3 regions of the Mesorhizobium sp. M8A.F.Ca.ET.161.01.1.1 genome follow, and region 2 is predicted to be linked to each of the others. Evidence: riboswitches for the same ligand, from Rfam matches in the RefSeq annotation. Region 2 holds a riboswitch; each other region holds the start of a gene.
What was found. A riboswitch is a leader RNA that binds a small molecule or an ion and turns the genes downstream of it on or off. The one in region 2 is predicted to bind thiamine pyrophosphate.
Positions count from the first base shown of each region.

Region 1: it holds a riboswitch for thiamine pyrophosphate, as region 2 does, so the genes downstream of both, thiB (thiamine ABC transporter substrate binding subunit) here and EN804_RS10620 (YkoF family thiamine/hydroxymethylpyrimidine-binding protein) in region 2, are expected to answer to the same signal.
Region 3: it holds a riboswitch for thiamine pyrophosphate, as region 2 does, so the genes downstream of both, thiC (phosphomethylpyrimidine synthase ThiC) here and EN804_RS10620 (YkoF family thiamine/hydroxymethylpyrimidine-binding protein) in region 2, are expected to answer to the same signal.

Region 1 covers NZ_SRTD01000005.1:64,917-69,912, forward strand. Annotated here, with positions in the region: gene EN804_RS14505 (ABC-F family ATP-binding cassette domain-containing protein) at 1-964, opposite strand, end outside; gene EN804_RS14510 (thiamine diphosphokinase) at 966-1,610, opposite strand; TPP riboswitch at 1,697-1,811, shown strand; gene thiB (thiamine ABC transporter substrate binding subunit) at 1,855-2,853, shown strand; gene thiP (thiamine/thiamine pyrophosphate ABC transporter permease) at 3,078-4,697, shown strand; gene thiQ (thiamine ABC transporter ATP-binding protein) at 4,690-4,996, shown strand, end outside.
Region 2 covers NZ_SRTD01000003.1:409,001-413,996, forward strand. Annotated here, with positions in the region: gene EN804_RS10610 (ABC transporter ATP-binding protein) at 1-273, opposite strand, end outside; gene EN804_RS10615 (ABC transporter permease) at 270-1,088, opposite strand; gene EN804_RS10620 (YkoF family thiamine/hydroxymethylpyrimidine-binding protein) at 1,132-1,740, opposite strand; TPP riboswitch at 1,731-1,844, opposite strand; gene EN804_RS10630 (formyltransferase family protein) at 2,155-3,234, opposite strand; gene msrA (peptide-methionine (S)-S-oxide reductase MsrA) at 3,540-4,058, opposite strand; gene EN804_RS10640 (glycosyltransferase family 39 protein) at 4,235-4,996, opposite strand, start outside.
Region 3 covers NZ_SRTD01000013.1:66,148-71,143, forward strand. Annotated here, with positions in the region: partial or broken gene EN804_RS38130 (SMC-Scp complex subunit ScpB) at 1-278, opposite strand, end outside; gene EN804_RS38855 (hypothetical protein) at 1,177-1,638, shown strand; gene EN804_RS25970 (hypothetical protein) at 2,301-2,528, shown strand; TPP riboswitch at 2,650-2,766, shown strand; gene thiC (phosphomethylpyrimidine synthase ThiC) at 2,870-4,705, shown strand; gene thiO (glycine oxidase ThiO) at 4,702-4,996, shown strand, end outside.

The DNA of each region.
Region 1 (4,996 bases), on a different contig from region 2:
TCTTGCCGGCGCCGTTCGGTCCGACGAGGCCGACGCGGTCACCGCGCTGGATGCGGGTCGAGAACCCCTTGACGACGGTGAGGTCGCCAAAGCTCTTCTCTATGTTTTTCGCCTCGATCACCAGCTTGCCGGATTCGGCCGCGTCGCTGGCCACCATTGTCGCGGTGCCCTCGGCGCCGCGATGGCCGCGAAAGCGCTGGCGCATGGTCTGCAGTTCGCCGAGACGTCGCATGTTGCGCTTGCGCCGTGCCGTCACGCCGTAGCGCAGCCAGTGCTCCTCGCGCACGATCTGGCGGCCGAGCTTGTGCTGCTCGCGCTCTTCCTCCTCCAGCACGAGGTCGCGCCATTCCTCGAAATGGCCAAAGCCCTTGTCCAACCGGCGGGTCTGGCCACGGTCGAGCCAGACGGTGGCACGCGACACACGCTCGAGGAAGCGGCGGTCGTGCGAGATCACGATGAGCGCCGAGGAAGTCCGGACGAGTTCCTCTTCCAGCCATTCGATCACCGACAGATCAAGATGGTTAGTCGGCTCATCAAGAAGCAGGATGTCGGGCTCCGGCGCCATGACGCGGGCAAGGGCGGCGCGCCTGGCCTCGCCGCCGGACAGGTCTGCCGGCCGCTCCTCGCCTGACAGGCCGAGATGCTCCATCAGATAGCTGGCGCGGTAGGGATCGTCGGCCGGGCCGAGTCCGGCCTCGACATAGGCCCGCACATTGGCAAAGCCGTCCATGTCGGGCATCTGGGGCAGGTAACGCACCGTTGCCGAAGGCTGGCGGAACACCTCGCCGTCCTGCGGTTCGATCAGGCCGGCGGCGATCTTGAGCAGCGTCGACTTGCCGGACCCGTTGCGGCCGACCAGCGCGATCTTGTCGCCGGTCGACGCGGTCAGGGCGGCGCCATCGAGCAGCGGCGTGCCGCCAAAAGTCAGTCTTATCCCGTCGAGATTGAGAAGGGGCGGGGCCATGTCAGCTTTCGGGCAATGGATAGGGATGGGCGAGCAGCAGCGCGCGGCCGTGGCCGAGCGCGATGTCGAGGCGGCCCTTGACCTCGTTGGAAATGGTCAGCGACGATCCGAAAGCCACCTCGACCTTGTCGAGCGGCCATTTGGCGCCGGTGACGGTCAGGCCGGAGAGTTCGGAAAAGCCGAGAATAGAAAATAGCGTGCCGTCGGCATAATCGAAGCTGGCCCTGCCGTTGAGCAAGGGGACACCCTCCTGGGCGCCGCTGGTCAAAAGCACATCCGTTCCGGCCTCGGCCAGCCGCAGGCCAAGCGCCAGATGCAGAAAGGCGTGATCGGCGCGCTTGCCGCCGAAGGCGCCCGCCAGCGCAAGGCGGGTCGCTCCACGCTCCAGTGCGGCCGCGATTGCCAGTTCGCCGTCGGTCTTGTCCTTTTCCGTCGGGAAGGTTTGCTGGGGCACGGCGGCGAGATGGGCGGGCAGATCGGCCGGAACCGAATCGAAATCACCGACCCACAATTCCGGCACGAGGCCCAGCATCCGCGCATGACCGATGCCGGCGTCGGCGGCGATCACGCGCGAGCCTTCGACCTGGCGGTCGAGCCGGGGCGTGCGGAGGAGATCGCCGCCAAGCAGGATGGTGAATGTGCTCATATCCCGTCGCCTTACCAGCCCGGCACGGGAAACGGAAGGCGGCAAACTCCCACTTGCGTGTCCCACCCGCCGGGCCTATGTGTCGAAACGCTCTAACGGGGTGCCGGACGCGAATTTCGCGGGCCGGCTGAGAGGCAGTCTCGCCAACCCGCTGAACCTGATCCGGTTTGTACCGGCGGAGGGATTAGACGTTTCGGACAGTCCGACGCCTCAATTCCTTTCAACGCAAACGAAGGAGGCGCCGATGCGCACGTTTTTATATTCTCTCATCGCAGCCACGGCGGTGACGCTGTCCGGGCCGGCCTTGGCCAAGGACAAGCTCACGGTCTACACCTATGAGAGCTTCACTGCCGACTGGGGTCCAGGCCCCGTGGTGAAGAAGGAATTCGAGGCCGAATGCGGCTGCGATGTCGAGTTCGTCTCGGTCGCCGACGGCGTGGCGCTGCTCAACCGCGTCAAGCTGGAAGGCGCTTCGACCAAGGCCGACATCGTGCTCGGCCTCGACACCAATCTCACCGCCGATGCCAAGGCCTCCGGCCTGTTCGCGCCGCATGGCGCGGTGAGCGATGTCAACGTGCCGGGCGGCTGGAGCGACGATACTTTTGTTCCCTTCGACTACGGCTATTTCGCCGTCGTCTACGATACGCAAAAGCTGAAGTCGCCGCCGAAAAGCTTGAAGGAGCTGGTCGAGGGCAGCGCCGACGACAAGATCGTCATCCAGGACCCGCGCACCTCGACGCCCGGTCTCGGCCTGCTGCTCTGGGTGAAGTCGGTCTATGGCGATAAGGCGCCGGAGGCCTGGGCCAAGCTCAAGACCAAGGTGCTGACCGTGACGCCGGGCTGGAGCGAGGCCTATGGCCTGTTCACCAAGGGCGAGGCGCCGATGGTGCTTTCCTACACCACCTCCCCGGCCTACCATATGGTCGCCGAGAACACCGAGCGTTACCAGGCGGCGTCTTTCGAAGAGGGCGAGTATCTGCAGATCGAGGTCGCCGGCATCACCACGACCGGAGCCAAGAACCCGCTGGCGGAAAAATTCATGGCCTTCATGACCGGACCGAAATTCCAGGACGCCATCCCCGAGACCAACTGGATGTTCCCGGCCGGCAAGACCGACAAGCCGCTCAACCCAGCCTTCGACAAACTGGTCAAGCCGACCAAGACCCTGCTGTTCAGCCCGGACGAGGTCGCGGCCAACCGCAAGGCCTGGGTGGATGAATGGCTGGCGGTGATGAGCAAGTAGTTGGCTGTATGATCCGAAGATGAATGCTCTACGGCGCCCCCCTCTGTCCTGCCGGACATCTCCCCCGCTTGGGGGGAGATTGGCTGTCATCGGCGATTTCGCCAATCGCCAACATTGCAGGAATGAGCTGGGCGCCGGAGCTGCTAATCTCCCCCCTCGTGGGGGAGATGTCCGACGGGACAGAGGGGGGCGCGAAGGAACGCGACGCACGTTAAAGGCCTTTCGTGCAACCCGCGTCTGATCCCCGCATTACCGCCGGCAGCGTAGCGCTGGCGGCGATCGCGCTCTTGATCGGCGGCGCGTTTGCCGGGCTGCTTGTCGAAGGCGCACACGACCTCTCCGGCGCCTGGGCGGCCTTCGACCCTTATCTGTTGCGCGTCGTGCGCTTCACACTCTGGCAGGCGGCCCTGTCAACGCTGCTCTCCGTCGGGCCGGCCCTGTTCGTGGCGCGGGCGCTGTCGCGGCATCCACGGTTTTTCGGCCGCGCCTTCATTCTGCAGCTCTTCGCCGTGCCGTTGGCGCTGCCGGCGATCGTCGCGGCGCTCGGCATTCTGGCGCTTTATGGCCGTGCCGGCTATTTCGCCGGCCTGTTCAACTGGGTTGGCGGCCAGGGCTGGCCGGGCATCTACGGCCTCTCCGGCATTCTCGTCGCCCATGTCTTCTTCAACCTGCCGCTGGCCACCCGCCTGTTCCTCGAGGCGCTGCAGACCATCCCCTCCGACCAGTGGCGGCTGGCGAGCCAGCTCGGCATGGCGGCGCGGCCGGCGTTCCGGTTGATCGAATGGCCAACACTGCGCGCCGCCATGCCCGGCGTCGCCGGGCTCGTCTTCATGCTCTGCATCACATCCTTCACCATCGTGCTGACGCTTGGCGGCGGGCCGGCCGCGACGACGCTCGAAGTCGGCATCTATCAGGCCTTGCGCTTCGATTTCGATCCCGCGAGGGCTGTCGCGCTGACATTGCTGCAGATCGCCTTGACCTTCATCGTGGTGCTGGCGCTGACGCGGCTCGGCGCCAATGTCGTCGGCGACACCAACCTGCCGGTCGCGCCGCGCCGCTATCTCTCCGTCAACGGCACCGAAGCCACACTGAATGCCTTGCTCATCGGATTGGCGCTGCTGGTCGTCGCGGGACCGATGGCGGCGACCGTGATCGCCGGATTGAGCGCCGATCTCGACCGGCTGGCCGGCGAGACCGCTGTCCGGCAGGCGACACTCACCAGCGCCGTGCTCGGCTTCCTTTCGGCGCTGCTTTCGGTGATGCTCTCGTTGGCATTGACAATGGCGCGGCGGGCGCTGGCATCGAACCGCCGCTCCGGCCCAATGACACTGCTCGAACACGCCACCGATACCGGCGCCGGCTTTGTGCTGGTCGTGCCGCCGATCGTCGTCGGCGCCGGTTGGTTCCTTCTGTTGCGCCACGTCGGCGACGTCTTTGCCATCGCCCCGCTCATGGTCGTCACCGTCAACGCTGTCATGGCGATGCCTTTCGCGCTGCGCGCCATCCGCCCCGCCTATGATGCGGCAAGCGAGCGCCACGAACGGCTCTGCGCACAGCTCGGCATTTCCGGCTGGGCAAGGCTGAAGCTGGTCGACTGGCCGTCGCTGCGGCGGCCGCTCGCCACCGCCTTCGCGTTCGCCATGGCGCTGTCGCTTGGCGATCTCGGCGTCATCGCCCTGTTCGGCAGTGATTCCGTACAGACCTTGCCCTACCTTCTCCTGGCGCGCATGGGCAGCTACCGCACCCAGGACGCCGCCGGCCTGGCGTTGTTGCTGGGCCTTGTCTGCCTGGTACTGGTGCTGGCAGCGGACCGGCTGGGAAAGGGGATGGCCCGCGATGTCTGACGGTGCGGCTGACGCCAAAGGGGTTCCGGTGCGGCTGGACAAGGTCTCGTTCAGTTATGGCGAGGCATTGTTCGCTTTCGATGTCGAGTTCACCGCGACGCAAATCACTGCCATCATGGGGCCAAGCGGTTCGGGAAAGTCGACGCTGCTCAATCTGGTGGCCGGATTCGAGATGCCGAGATCCGGCCGCGTGCTGATCGGCGGGGGCGATGTCAGTGGTGAGCCGCCGGCCGTGCGTCCGGTGTCGATGGTGTTTCAGGAGAACAATCTTTTCGCGCATCTTTCCGTCGAGCAGAATG
Region 2 (4,996 bases):
GTTATCGAGGATGCGCCGCCACGGCATCAGCGCGTCCCGCTGCGGCATGAAGGCGAAATGCCTGCCATGATCGTCGAGCGGCGCGCCGTCGAAAAACATCTCACCCTCGCCATGCTCGGCGCCGGTCAGAAGCTGGAACAGCGTCGACTTGCCGGCACCCGAAGGCCCAAGGATCGAGACGAATTCGCTGGCATCCACGCGCAGCGAAATGTCGGCGAGCACTTCGAGCCCGCCAAAGGCCTTGCGCATATGCCGCAATTCGAGCCGGCTCATGCTTGCGGGCCTTTTCGGGCGGCTCGCCTGCCAGCGGCTCTTTCCCAGGGCATGGCAAGTCGTTGCAGCACCACCGTCAGCCCGAACAGGACGAGGGTAAGGGCGGCGCTGACGCCGACGGCGGCGAGCACCAGGTCGGGACGGAAATTGTTTTTGGCGTTGAGCATGTAGATGCCCAGCCCTTTGGCCGCGCCCGCATATTCGGCGAAGATGGCGCCGACGACGGCATAGGTGATGGAGATCCTGAGGCCAGCGAAGAAATAAGGCAGCGCCGAAGGCAACCGTGCCAGGATGAAGACCCGCCAGCGCCCTGCTCCCATGGCGCGCAGCATCTGCCCGATCTCGACCTCGGTAGCCTCGTAGCCCTGCACCAGGGCCACCAGCATCGGGAAGAAGGTGACCAGTGCCACCAGCATGATCTTGGGCGTCAGCCCGAAACCGAACCACAGCACCACCAATGGCGCGATGGCGACCAGCGGCAAGGTCTGGCTGACTATGAAGACAGGAAACAGCGCGCGCCGCAAAGGCTGGAAGAAGTCGACCAGCATCGACAGCGCGAAGGCGGCGCTGAGCGAGCAGGCAAAACCGATCAGCGTGGCGCGGATGGTGGGAATGGCGTTGTCGAGCAGCGCGTCACGATTGAGCATCGCCTGTTCGAAGACGCGCGAGGGCGCCGGCAGAACCGTCGGCTTGATGCCGGAATGGTTTGCGTAGAGTTCCCACGCCACGAGCACCAGGCCGATCGATATCACGGCCGGCGCTGCCTGGGCGAGGAAGCCCGCGAGCTGACGCGGGTTGAATGACGATGAAGCCACGAGAGGATGACCTTGACGGCGTTCGCGCGTCGGCGCGAACGGTTCAGACGGCAGTGGGACTGTTGGCCGAAACCGTGACGTCGAGGGTTACGTGGCCGGCGCCCGGTCCGAAGCGGCAGAAGGCTTCGTCGAGCGCCGAGAAGATCGCGCCAGCATCGCCGCGCAGCTTGGTGCAGAAATTCTTGGAGCGATCATAGACGCCAGACTGCTTCAGGAAATCGATGCAGCCATAGATCTCGTCCATGTGGTCGTCCGTGCCCATCACATAGAGCGAGAACTGCGCCGCCGCTGGCTGCCCAGTGGCGGGCGCGCCGCGCACGGCGGAAATGGCGGCTTGCTTGCGCGGGCCGAGTGGCCCGGCAGGTCCGCCAAACGTGTCGGAGCGGCAGATCGGATCGTCCGGCTCACCTGGGCAACCACGCGAAATGGTCGCCGACAGCACGCAATGCTTACCGCTGCCAGACGCAGCCACGAAAAGGTCGCGCAGCGCCGGGAATAGCACCTCGGGGGGCCCGACCAGCAAGGTCGAGATGTCGTCGGTCTCGATCCTGAGCTTGTCGCGATACGGATCGAGCGCGCCGAGCGCACCCAGGATGACGCCGACAAAATCGTCGGCCATGGGATATAGGGAAACCTGTGCGCCTGAAAACATCGCCCGCCTCGCTCCGCTGGTATTACCCAGATCAGCTTCTAGGGTCTGTGGGCTTGCCGCCCCCGTCTCAGCCCCGACCGTACGGAGCACCCCTGTGGATGGCGGCGTTAAAGCACCATTCGATCGGTTGGGGAAGCTGTTTTTTCAGCAAGCTGCGCCAAAAGCATTGCGCCAGCGCAGGCGCAACCGGGTGTTGACGGCCCGGAAATTTGTCTCGATCCGGGCGCAGCCAACAGCCCGACCATCACGCCGGGCGACATGAAATTCCAACGCGGACCAGAATTGCCCGACCAGCACGCGGACGGATGCCAATGGCAGGGCGACCGCGCCGACCGTGAACGACAAGAACTGCGGTAAGTAGTTTTCGCAGCAGGAAAAGCGCGGACGCAAGTTCCGCCATGCGCATTGGCTTCACTATCCGCCACGACCGGCCGGCGGTACCTCTGGCGCCGATTCGCTGGCTACTTTGCCAAACACTCTTATTTCGGGGCACGGTTTTCCGGCTTTTGGCCGTGCGAATGCGGCGTGGATTTTCATCAACCGTTTGAGCAGGCGGCCATAGGTGAGGTATCGAACCCGGCCATTGGCAAGATCGAACTCCACCCTCCCCCATCGCCTGACCGGCCTCTTTCCAGTTGCCGGACCCAGTCGCGCGATCTGAAAGGCCAACCGGACCTCGCGGCCGGCAACGTCCAGATAGATACCGGGATTACCGCCCAGGACGTGCCACAATCGGGCAACGTGCTCGATCGACATGTCGGATGAAATCGCCATGTGGTCCCGCTCAAGTCGCGCCCAGACGAAATCACCGGTTGGCTGCCGCGTCCCGGACACCAAATCCTTGCAATAGGCTGGCGCCACCTCGCGCACCAACGCGCGCATCGCGGTCGCCACGCTGTCGGCCACATCCCGCCGCGTTGCCCAGTGTGCTTCGCAGAACGGCACCTGTCCGAGGATGTCGCCGTCATCGAAATTGGCGGACATCTTGTGCAATGTCACGCCGCCATGAACGGCATGCTGGCCGTCCGCGGCCAGGCGATGGAGAGGATGCGGACCCCGGTAGTTGGGCAGCAGCGCCGGATGAAAATTAAGCCCGCCCTTGGGAAAGAGGCCGAGCAGTTGTTGTGGGATCAAGGTCGGGAAAGCGTAGCAGATCAGTACATCCGCGGCGATCTCAGGCAATTGCCGGCCAAGCTCATCCCAGTCGTAAGGCCGGCCGAATTCGATCAACTTTACCGGCGTGTTGCCGAGATAGCGCCTGAGCAGAAGCTGGCGCCTCAGCCGGCGTCGAAAATTGCCAATGCTGAAGCCTCTGGATGGGCGCTGAAAGCCAGGCACGATGATCGCGCCAATACGATTTCCCGCCTCGACCCACCCGGAAAGCAGGGGCCCGGTGTAAGCAGAAACATCCAGGATGAAAACTGCATTGAGCTGCCGGGCGCCGGCCACAGGCTCGGAAGAAATCATCTTTTCAGATCCGGCGGGGCAAGACATCGCCCGGCAATCCGAGCACCGTAACGAACCGGTCCAGTCACTACCAAAAGACCGGCCGAGCCGTCAGCCTGGTTTGGGAGAAAGCGGTCCTGCCGCGGCGACACTTGGGAGCCTTTCCCGCTTCACCAACACACGCTTCTCGTAGAGCTTCCTCATGCTCCCCCTGAAACCAATCAACCCGCGTAGTTGGTCAGCAACGCCGCGCACTGTCAACCGCCGGGCGGTGGTTAACAGCCGCTATTATAAGGGCTTGCGGCAATGGCGGGCGCTTATACCCACCCGCCGCAAAGACTGATCCGCGAGCCTTATGAAACAGCCTTTTCACGAACCGGCAGTTTCCAACCTGGCCTGACGAAATGGCAGGTGTAGCCGTTCGGATACTTCTCCAGATAATCCTGGTGCTCGGGCTCGGCCTCCCAGAACGCTCCCGCCGGAGCGAGCTCGGTGACAACCTTGCCGGGCCACAGGCCAGAGGCATCGACATCGGCGATGGTGTCCTCCGCCACACGCTTCTGCTCCTCACTGGTGTAGTAGATTGCCGAGCGATAGCTCATGCCGACATCGTTGCCCTGGCGGTTGCGCGTCGTCGGATCGTGGATCTGGAAGAAGAATTCCAGAAGCTGGCGGAAGCTGATTTTCGCCGGATCGAAGCTGATCTCGATGGCTTCGGCATGCGTGCCATGATTGCGATAGGTGGCATTCGGCACGTCGCCGCCGCTGTAGCCGACACGCGTGGCGAGGACGCCCGGCATGCGCCGGATCAGATCCTGCATGCCCCAGAAACAGCCGCCGGCAAGCACTGCACGTTCGCTCGAAGTCGTCATGTAACGTCTCCTCAAAAGGCAATTCCGGGAAAACTGTAGCGGCTTTCTCCGGGGAATTGCGCGACAACAAATTTGGATAGTCCCATAAATGGGCATTGTCGCCTGGTTCGTCCAGTCGGATGAGCGGCCATCCGGCTATACCGCTGAAATTCGCCCCCTAAGGAACTGGGGGCACCTCAGTTGCGCGGATGCCGTGTCCGGCTGCTGGCGGCGACCGGCAGATATCGGATACCAGGCGGAATGGCCGCAAAACTGATCGCCACAGGCGGCGCCTCGCGCGACCAGTTGAAAAGAACGGTCTTGACCGGAACGTTGTCCAACCATGCCCGCAGCTGCGACGGCACGTGAGGACCCGACCAAACCATCAGCATGCCATGGTCGCGCAATCGCTGCCTCGTGATCCAGGGTGCGAACCGCATATCGAGATCGGTGAAGATCGACGGCTTGTCATAGGCGTTGAGGCCCGCCAGCATGGCAAGATTGGTATCGCCGCCGACAATGTCGAGCCGGCCGGGCACCGCGGCGTGCCACACCGCCTCGGCCTCGTCCGAGATCGGCCGCGCCGGCCAGCAGACGGCGTCCATCCGCCCGCGCACATTGCAATCCGTCCAGCGGATGGCCGCATAGGCCCCCGACATGGCCACGATGCATATGAAGGCGCAGATCGCCAACCTTCGCATCTCGGGGGCACCGAGCCGGTGACCGAGAAAGGCGAGCGCGACGACGCCGACGAGATTGTACATCGGCGCGCCCCAGGCCTCGCCGGTGCCGGTGAACAAAGAGGCGACCATGATCAGCGTCGCCGGCCCAAGTCCCATCCAGGTGAGATAGACCAGCTTACCGCGCTCGACGGGGTCCTGCGGAGCCGACGTACGCCGCAGCAGCCCTGATATCGCCAGCACCAGGAGGAAGCCGGAAAACCCGGCCAGCTGGACACC
Region 3 (4,996 bases), on a different contig from region 2:
TCAGGTCGCGACTGATTACTTCCCGAAAACCGACGACAATTCGGCGCGGGTAATCGGCTGGAAGTGCCGATGCACATCAGCATCAGCACGTCCGACCACGTCAGGTCCACGGCACGCCCGCTGCTTCCGCAGGCGCGGATGGCATCGGCATAGGCCGGCCGTGTCAGGTGCTTCCAGCCGCCGGCGACAGCGACGAGGTCATAGGGCCGTCCGCGCAGCTCTCGGATGTCGTCGATGAGAAGGTCACGGGCGAGCTCGCGGGAGAGACTGCACCGCAAGCGCGTCCCGCGCGCGCGAACTGCTCGATCAACTGATCTCAGACGACGACGAATCTCGTCCAGATTCCAAAAGCGGTGGCCGCAGCGGCGCTTTGCGGGCTCGCGTTACCACAGATCGCAGAACTGTGATCTCGCCTTGTGCCCGAGACCGCAATCTGGGCTCGCGACGAAGCATATCGCTTGCGATCATCAAAGGACGCGTCGACGCCGTCGGTTGCCTTTTCCACCGCCGCCTCACACATCGTGTTGGGGCTGAAGAGCTACCTGCAAATCCTCGCAACGGGCGCGGCCGCATCCTTGATTTTACAAATTGACACGTCTTGGTTTTTAGAAAATGCCACGTGCGATGATGGCGCCAAAAAAAAATGTCACGCGAGATGATCATGCCTGAGGTAAATGGTCCGCCAAAGTTGGGAAAGGTATACCGGTTGAATGGTGGATAGGTACGCCGGATAAAAAGGGCTTCGGGTTCCGGAAGACGAACTAATCGACGGATAGGCGCTGCTCGTGAGGGAAACTGCATGCGCATTACGGTTATGACCATCCAGGGATGTCGGATATGATCTTGAATAGTGACATTGCAGGCCAAAGAGCGGCCGAGAAGCTAGCAGAGGGCCTGAAATCGCAGGGCAAGCAGCAATACGAAGAAAGGTCGAGGGAACGCGAACGAGATGTGTCTCGTTAGGTCGCACGTTGCACCAGGGGTGCGTCGGAAGGCACTCCGCCGTGTCCTGAAGAGGTAGCCTGCACTTGAGAATAGCCACGGTGGTACCTTATTTTCGGCTGTGAAGCACACGAGACCCGCGACGTGAGACCCAGTTGCTCAATACCCAGTTGCTGGGTGAGCGTGCATGACTGCCAACGGAAGGTCTTGCACGCACCCTCGCGATCTTGAGCAATGGTCGCCATGACTTTCTTCTTGCAGGCTTTTGAGTGGCCCAGCCTGCAATCACCAGACCCCACCGACTCTAAAGAGCGTGGCAGACGGGATAGTCGAGGTTGCCCGGCACAATTACGCTCAAGGCTTGCGCCGCCCAGAGGACACGCTGAAAAGGCAGCATGGGCGCGCAAGCACGCCATTCACGAGAGGTTCGACATGAAGACTATGCAAGAAAAAGACATTCCGGCATTCGTGCAAGCAGTTGTGGAGGCCGGCTGCAACATTTGCGCGATTGGCAACTTGGGATATGTCTTTGGCGATGCTGATTTGACGCCGGCGCAACGGAGGTCCGTCGAGCCACAGCTGCGCAGGATTGCTGAGATCTACGGCGAACGCGATCATCTCATGGACGAGATAGCTGTATATCTGCGGTCGATCGGACGCCATGTCGAGGTTGAGCCGAAGACAGGTGTTTCCTGATGGCCGCGATCGATCGCGTTCCGTAGTCGCCATTTCTATTGGGTAACGAGCAGCCGTCTTCCAACCTCTGAAACAAAAAAGAGGTGACCCCCAAAGGCCGCTCTCGAGACCGCAAGTCTGAGCCGCTAACGCATTGCGATAACCAGGCTGTCCGAACTGGGCGTCGATGCCTTCCTCGACCAGGTCGCGGTAGGCGGCGATCTCATCTACCGCATGCATAGCCAAGCCAGAGAAGTTTTCGGCAGCGGAATTCTCGGTCGCTTCCCCTTTTATGACTAGAGGGTGCGGCCGATCCGGCCGCGACGATCTCGCAGGGATTGCCATATACGGCAACACGAACACCGGCGGATCAATACTCGGATAATGGCGGCCGGCTATGTAGCGATCGATCGCGCACCAACATATCAATGCAATAGCTTAGTTGCTTTCAAAGGCGGGTCTCTACGAACTGCAAGCAAGCTAAACGATTGCGTCAACTCTTCCTCGCAGAGCGAAAACTCCGCGCCCACGCGATTTCTCTGCTGGAACAGCGGCACATCCTCAGCGCCAGGACACGGCCGCCGCCGTCGGGTTTTACGAAGCCGGTGATTGCATAAGTTGCCCGCAAGATATCATTGGTATCGGGAACGCCGCCGATGCCGCATCCTGAATAGAGCGGCCGCTTGCACCTGCCAGCCCGACGACCAGATCATATCTGCAACTCCATCTACCTGGACGTGGTGCAAATCACCTCGCTGAAGCCGCAAATCGTCGCCTTCGACCAGGATAACCACATCCGTGACCGCCTGAGCTACTCGGTCGATCTCGACGCACATGGCCGATACAGTTTTTCCATCCTTCACGAAGCGAATGAGACTTTGGCCATTCCAGCCCTGGTCTACGGGGCGTGACTTGTCCCCGATGCATGCGCGAGCTCTCCGCTCGGCCGGCCGCCGGACGTCGCCACCGGCCGAAGGCGCCCGAAGGCGCCCGAAGGCGCTTGACAAAGCAGCACCGGCCCATTCAACTTGAGGCATTCACCAGGGGAGTCCCGGTAAGGGGCTGAGATACTGCTGGCTTTCGCGGCGCAGTGACCCGTTGAACCTGATCCAGTTCATACTGGCGTAGGGACGGTGCAAGCGCTTTGCGGGAGTTTACGCCCGAGGTCCTGCTGCAGCAGGTCTACAGAAGCGTCTTTTCATCCTTCCGGCACAGAACTGGGTCTCCAATGCATGAGCAAAGGAGCCTCACGATGAATGCCCTCACCCCCGCCGTGTCGACGGGACCACTGCCCGCCTCGCGGAAAATCCACAAGCCCGGCGTCCTCTACCCGCAGATCAGGGTGCCGATGCGCGAGATTTCCGTCCATCCGACGGCCGGCGAACCGCCCGTCACCGTCTACGATCCGTCCGGCCCCTACACCGATCCATCAGTCCAAACCAGCATCGAAAAAGGCCTTGCCCGGCTTCGCCACGAATGGGTCACGGCGCGTTGCGATGTCGAAGCCTATGACGGCCGCCACGTCCGGCCGGAAGACAATGGATTCGCCACCGGCGAGCGCCTGACACCGGAATTTCCGATACGCAATCGGCCGCTCAAGGCCAAGCAGGGCAAGGCGGTGACCCAACTTGCCTATGCGCGCGCCGGCATCATCACGCCAGAAATGGAGTTCGTAGCCATCCGCGAGAATCTCGGCCGCGAGGTGATGCGCGGCAAGCTGCAACGCGACGGCGAAGCCTTCGGCGCGGCGATCCCAGATTTCGTCACACCCGAATTCGTGCGCGACGAGGTGGCGCGCGGACGCGCAATCATTCCCGCCAACATCAATCATCCCGAGAGCGAACCGATGATCATCGGGCGAAATTTCCTGGTGAAGATCAACGCCAACATCGGTAACTCGGCTGTCACATCGTCGATGGCCGAAGAGGTCGAAAAGATGGTGTGGGCGATCCGCTGGGGCGCCGATACGGTGATGGACCTGTCGACCGGCCGCAACATCCACAACATCCGCGACTGGATCGTGCGCAATGCACCGGTGCCGATCGGCACGGTGCCGCTCTATCAGGCGCTCGAAAAGGTCGGCGGCATCGCCGAGGACCTCAACTGGGAGGTCTATCGCGACACGCTGATCGAGCAGGCCGAGCAAGGCGTCGACTATTTCACCATCCACGCCGGCGTGCGGCTGCACTACATACCGCTGACCGTCGACCGGGTCACGGGCATCGTCTCGCGCGGCGGCTCGATCATGGCCAAATGGTGCCTGCACCATCACCGGGAGAGCTTCCTCTACGAGCATTTCGAGGAGATCTGCGACATCGCCAGAGCCTATGACGTTTCCTTCTCGCTCGGCGACGGCCTTCGTCCCGGTTCAATCGCCGATGCGAACGACGCGGCGCAATTCGCCGAACTGGAAACACTTGGAGAACTCACCAAGATTGCCTGGGCAAAGGACTGCCAGGTGATGATCGAAGGCCCGGGCCATGTCCCCATGCACAAGATCAGGCAGAACATGGACAAGCAGCTCGCAGTGTGCGGTGAGGCGCCGTTCTACACGTTGGGGCCGCTGACGACCGACATCGCGCCGGGCTATGACCACATCACCTCAGGGATAGGTGCCGCCATGATAGGCTGGTTCGGCACCGCAATGCTTTGCTACGTCACGCCGAAAGAGCATCTCGGCCTTCCCGACCGCAACGACGTCAAGATTGGGGTGATCACTTACAAGATAGCCGCCCATGCAGCCGATCTGGCGAAGGGCCATCCGGCAGCGAAAACCAGGGATGATGCCCTTTCGCGCGCGCGCTTCGAGTTCCGCTGGGAGGACCAGTTCAACCTGTCGCTCGACCCCGAAACCGCACGGTCCTTCCACGACCAGACCTTGCCCAAGGAGGCGCACAAGCTGGCACATTTCTGTTCGATGTGCGGGCCGAAATTCTGCTCCATGCGCATTTCCCACGACATCCGTGCCGAGGCTCAGAAGGAAGGCATGGCGGCAATGGCGGCAAAATACCGGGAGGGCGGCGATCTCTACATGCCGGCGGACGAGACTGGCGTACCGGTCGTGCCGGAGGCTCCCAAACCATCATGAGGGTGCTCGTCAAAGGGGCCGGCGTTGCCGGCCTCACCGTCGCTTTCGAACTCGCCGCCCGCGGCGCGACGGTCACAGTCGCCGAGATGCGGCATGGCCTTGGCGGCAACGCGTCGTGGTTCGCCGGCGGCATGCTGGCGCCATGGTGCGAGCGCGAAAGCGCGGAGCAGCCGGTGCTGGATCTCGGACGCGACGCTGCCGACTGGTGGGATGCGGTGCTGTCGGGTCAGGTGACACGGGCCGGGACATTGGTCGTGGCCGCGCCGCGTGATGCCGGTGAGCTTGACCGGT